2 regions of the Cellulomonas wangleii genome follow, and region 2 is predicted to be linked to the other one. Evidence: predicted binding sites of a transcription regulator. Region 2 holds the regulator's gene; the other holds the start of a gene.

Region 1 (2,448 bases), 120 kb from region 2:
TCTCCCAGCGGGCGTTGAGGGCGGCGAGCTCCTCGCGGCGGTCGGCCAGGTCGGCGCGCAGGCGCTCGAGGCGGTCGGCGGAGCCGGGGTCGTCGGCCTCCGACAGCACGACCTCCTCCATCTCCAGGCGCGTCACGGCACGCTGCAGCTCGTCGATCTCGACCGGGGAGGAGTCGAGCTCCATGCGCAGCCGGGACGCGGCCTCGTCGACCAGGTCGATGGCCTTGTCGGGCAGCTGGCGGCCCGTGATGTACCGGTCGGACAGCGTCGCGGCGGCGACCAGCGCGGAGTCCGCGATGGTCACCTTGTGGTGCGCCTCGTAGCGCTCCTTGAGCCCGCGCAGGATCGCGACGGTGTCCTCCACCGACGGCTCGCCGACGAACACCTGCTGGAACCGCCGCTCCAGGGCGGGGTCCTTCTCGATGCGCTCGCGGTACTCGTCGAGGGTGGTGGCGCCGACCAGGCGCAGCTCGCCGCGCGCGAGCATGGGCTTGAGCATGTTGCCCGCGTCCATGGCGCCCTCGCCGCCCGCACCGGCGCCGACGACCGTGTGCAGCTCGTCGATGAAGGTGACGACCTGCCCCTCGGAGGCGGTGATCTCCTGCAGGACGGCCTTGAGCCGCTCCTCGAACTCGCCGCGGTACTTGGCGCCGGCGACCATCGAGGCCAGGTCGAGGGAGACGAGCTTCTTGTCCCGCAGCGACTCGGGCACGTCACCGGCGACGATGCGCTGCGCGAGGCCCTCGACGACCGCGGTCTTGCCGACGCCCGGCTCACCGATGAGCACCGGGTTGTTCTTGGTGCGCCGCGAGAGCACCTGCACGACGCGGCGGATCTCGGCGTCGCGGCCGATCACCGGGTCGAGCCTGCCGTCGCGCGCCCGCTGCGTGAGGTCGACGCCGTACTGCTCGAGCGCCTTGTACGTGCCCTCGGGGTTGGGGCTGGTGACACGGGCGCTGCCGCGCACGGTCGGCAGCGCGGCGAGCAGGGCGTCGCGGGACGCGCCGGCGGCGCGCAGGGCGTCGGCGACGCCGGACTGCCCGGCGGCCAGGCCGATGAGCAGGTGCTCGGTCGAGACGTAGTCGTCGCCGAGGCTGCGGGCCTCGGCGTTCGCCGCCTCGAGCGCGGCGGCGGTCTGCCGGGACGCCGACGGCTGCGCGACGGACGCGCCGGTCGACGAGGGCAGGTTCACGAGGATGCCGCGCACGGCGCGGCCGAGCTGCTGGCGGTCGGCGCCGACCGCGTCGAGCAGTCCGTTGGCGACGCCGCCGTCCTGCTGGAGCAGGGCGTTGAGGACGTGGGCCGGCTCCAGCTGCGGGTTGCCGGCGGCGCTCGCCTGGGCGATCGCGTCGCCCAGCGCCTCCTGCGAGCGGGTGGTGAACTTCGCGTCCAACGAGAACCTCCGGGGGTGCTGCACGTGTCGTCTGTCGTCGATCGGATCAACGATGACCGAAGTTGAGTCTATTCCGCTCAAGTCTGGTTCGCGCAGTGCCTCGCCAGCGCGACCCGTCCGGTCTAGCGTGGGCTGCGGGTCGGGACGACCCGCAGCTCGCACCGCCGCGTCAGGCCGGAGGCATCGTGACCACGCCACCGCTCGCCCCGCTGGACACCGCCGCGCCACCACCCGCACCGGGCCAGGACGCGCCGCGCGACGTCGGCGGCGCCGTCCCGGTGCTGCGCGTCCTCGACGTCGCGACGGCCTACGCCTTCTACCGCGACGTCCTGGGGTGCAGCATCGACTGGGAGCACCGGTTCGGCCCCGGCATGCCGGTGTACGCCCAGGTCTCCCGCGACGGCCTGCGCCTGCACCTGTCGGAGCACCACGGCGACGGGGTGTTCGGTGGCGTGCTGTGGGTGCCCGTCGCGGACGTCGAGGCGCTGGCGGCGCAGGTGCACGAGCGCACCGAGGGGCGCCTGCGTCCCGGCGTCGAGGGCGACGCGCCCGGTGGCCCGACCACCGAGGTCGTCGACCCGTTCGGCAACCGGCTGCGGTTCTGCCGGCCGACGCCCTGACGGCCGCCCGACACGCACGTGTCACACCCGCGTCGCCGAGGCGACACCTGGCGCCCCTAGCGTCGGTGCCACACCGACCGAGAGCGGGGCACCGATGACCCTCACGCTGACCCTCGTCCGCCACGGACGCACCCACTTCAACGCCCGGCGGATCCTGCAGGGCCGCTGCGACTCACCCCTCACGCGCGACGGCCGCGCCGGGGTGCGCGCCACCGCCCGGCACCTGGCCGGCACCCCGTTCACCGCCGCCTGGTCGTCCCCGTCGGGGCGCGCCGTGGCCACCGCGGTGGAGGTGCTGCGCCACCACCCGGACGTCGCGCTGCGCACCGACCGCGGGCTGCTGGAGTACGCGTTCGGCGTCTACGAGCAGCGACCCGAGCGCGTGCTCGACGACGTCGTGCCGTGGACGGACCTGGTGACCGCCGTGCTCGCCGG
Region 2 (2,448 bases):
TCGGCCAGCGTGACGTCGACCTGCTCCGGGCGGAACGTGATGTGCGGGGACCGCCCGGCACCGACCTGGGTGCCCACGAGCAGCGCGATCAGGGCGACGAAGAACAGCACCGGGGCGATGACCAGCGGGTCGACGGCGGGCAGCACCACGAGCGGCCGCCCGGTGAGCGCCGACCACACGACGTAGGCCTCGAGCGCCAGGACCACCAGGCAGAGGCGGATCACCCGGCGGCGACGCACCCGCTCGCGGTCCACGGCGATGTCGTGCGCGCCGAGCAGGGGCCTGGCGGGGGCGTCGGTCACGGGCGGGCCCTTCGTGAGGCGACGGCCCGCGGTGCTCGGCCGCCGCAGCCGCGGTGGTCGGGCCATCGTCGTCCGGATTGTCCGTTTCGGACAACCGCTTCGACCCGCTGTCACCCGTCCGGCCCAGCGCGCGAGCCGGCCTCCTCGGTCACGGACCCCGCGGTCGGTAGCCTGCCCGACTCCGGAGGAGAGGTGGGCGGGGATGACGACGACGGACGGCTCGGCCACGCAACCCGCGGCGGTCATCGACCTGCGCGTGCTGCCGTGGCGCCCCCGGCGCCGGTACAAGGGTCCGGACATCGACTTCGCGCTGTTCGGCGTCACCGAGCTGCTCGGCGGGGTCGTCGCGCTGGTCGTCGCGGTCCTGGGCCTGGTCGCGGTGCTGCTGGTCGTCGTCGCGGTGGCGCTCGTGGTGCTCGAGCTGTGGATCGTCGCGCTCGTCGCGCTCACCCTGCTGCTCGCCCGGTTCGTCGGGCTGCTGCCGTGGGTCGTCGACACGGGCCGTGGCGGCTACGAGCGCTACCGGTGGCTGCCGCACGCGACGCGACGCGTCCGCGAGCTGAACGGCGGGGGGCCGGCCCGGGTGCGCTGGCGCTGGGTCTGACGCGCTCAGTCGCGGCGCGGGGTGCCCGACGTCAGCTGCCGCGGGACCCAGCGCGTGGGCCGCGGTGCGCTCGCCTCGGCCAGCGGGTGCAGCCGGTCGGCGACGACGTTGCCGGTCGGGTCGGCCCGGAACACCCGGCGGCCCGGGTCGACCAGCGTGCGCAGGAACTCGACCTGCCGGCGCAGCGCGCGGGCCTCCTCCTCGAGCTCGAGGATGCGCTTGATGCCCGCCAGGTTGACGCCCTCCTGGGACAGCCGCTGGATCTCGCGCAGCGCACGGATGTCCCGCGGCGAGTAGCGACGGCCGCGGCCGCGCGTGCGCGCGGGCCGCACCAGGCCGAGGCGGTCGTACTGCCGCAGGGTCTGCGGGTGCATGCCCGCGAGCTCGGCGGCGACGGAGATCACGTAGACCTTGGAGTCCTCGTCCATCACCCCTCCTCACCGGCTCCGCAGGTCAGCGTCTGGCCTGCGCCATCAGGTCGGCCCGCACGTCCTGCCCGGACGTCGCGATGCCGAACGCCTGCACGGCCTCCTTGGCCGCACCGGACAGCTTCTGCGGCACGACGACCTGCACGCTCACCAGCAGGTCGCCCGTGTGCCGCGACGTCGCCACACCCTTGCCCTTGACCCGCAGCGTGCGACCCGACGGCGTACCGGCCGGGACCTTCACGCGCACGGTCGAGCCGTCGAGCGTGGGGACGTCGATCGTGGCGCCGAGTGCGGCCTCGTCGAAGGCGACGGGCACGGTGACACGCAGGTTGTCGCCGTCGATGCTGAAGACCGGGTGGGGCTCGACGTGCACCGTGATCACCAGGTCGCCCGCCGGGGCGCCGTCGTCACCGGGGCGTCCCTTGCCGCGCAGACGGATCTTCTGCCCGTCGCGCACCCCTGCGGGGATGCGGGCGTTGACCGTGCGGCCCTCGACGGACAGCGAGATCGTCGACCCCTCGACGGCCGTGCGGAACGGCAGCGTCGTGGTGGCCGTGAGGTCCGTGCCGCGCTGCGGGCCGCGCGCCGCACCGAACCCGCCGGCGCCGCCGAACAGGCCACCGAGGATGTCCTCGAAGCCCGCGCCGCCGGCCCCGCCGCTGGAGTAGCGCACCCGCCCGCCGGGGCCGTTGGCCCCGCCGCCGAACATGCCGCCGAACACGTCCTCGAACCCCGCGGTGCCGCCTGCCCCGCGGCCGCCCGCGGTGAAGCGGGCACCGCCGGCCATGGCCCGCAGCTGGTCGTACTGCTGGCGCTGCTCGGGGTCCGACAGGACCGCGTACGCCTCACCGATGTCCTTGAACCGCGCCTCCGCCTTGGCGTCACCCGGGTTCTGGTCGGGGTGCAGCTGGCGGGCGAGCTTGCGGTACGCCTTCTTGATGGTCGCGGCGTCGGCGTCCTTGGCGACGCCGAGCACGGCGTAGAAGTCCTTCTCGATCCAGTCCTGGCCGGTCACGGCGCCTCCCTCCTGCTTCGTGTGCTGTGGTGCGTGGTCGTGGTGGTTCTCCTGGTGCCGCGGAGGCGGCGGCCGGTCCCCCGGCCGCCGCCCTCGCGT

What was found. The regulator HspR, encoded in region 2, represses chaperone genes until heat shock. The targets are predictions, from matches to a motif close to AAGTTGAGTCNNNNNGACTCAACTT.
Region 1: the regulator HspR is predicted to act here: its motif matches at 1,453-1,477, upstream of clpB (ATP-dependent chaperone ClpB).

What each region holds. Positions count from the first base shown of each region.
Region 1 covers NZ_CP074405.1:572,158-574,605, reverse strand. The annotation lists gene clpB (ATP-dependent chaperone ClpB) at 1-1,393, opposite strand, end outside; gene KG103_RS02880 (glyoxalase superfamily protein) at 1,579-2,013, shown strand; gene KG103_RS02875 (histidine phosphatase family protein) at 2,108-2,448, shown strand, end outside.
Region 2 covers NZ_CP074405.1:455,278-457,725, reverse strand. The annotation lists gene KG103_RS02295 (AAA family ATPase) at 1-302, opposite strand, end outside; gene KG103_RS02290 (hypothetical protein) at 505-906, shown strand; gene KG103_RS02285 (heat shock protein transcriptional repressor HspR) at 912-1,334, opposite strand; gene KG103_RS02280 (DnaJ C-terminal domain-containing protein) at 1,360-2,349, opposite strand.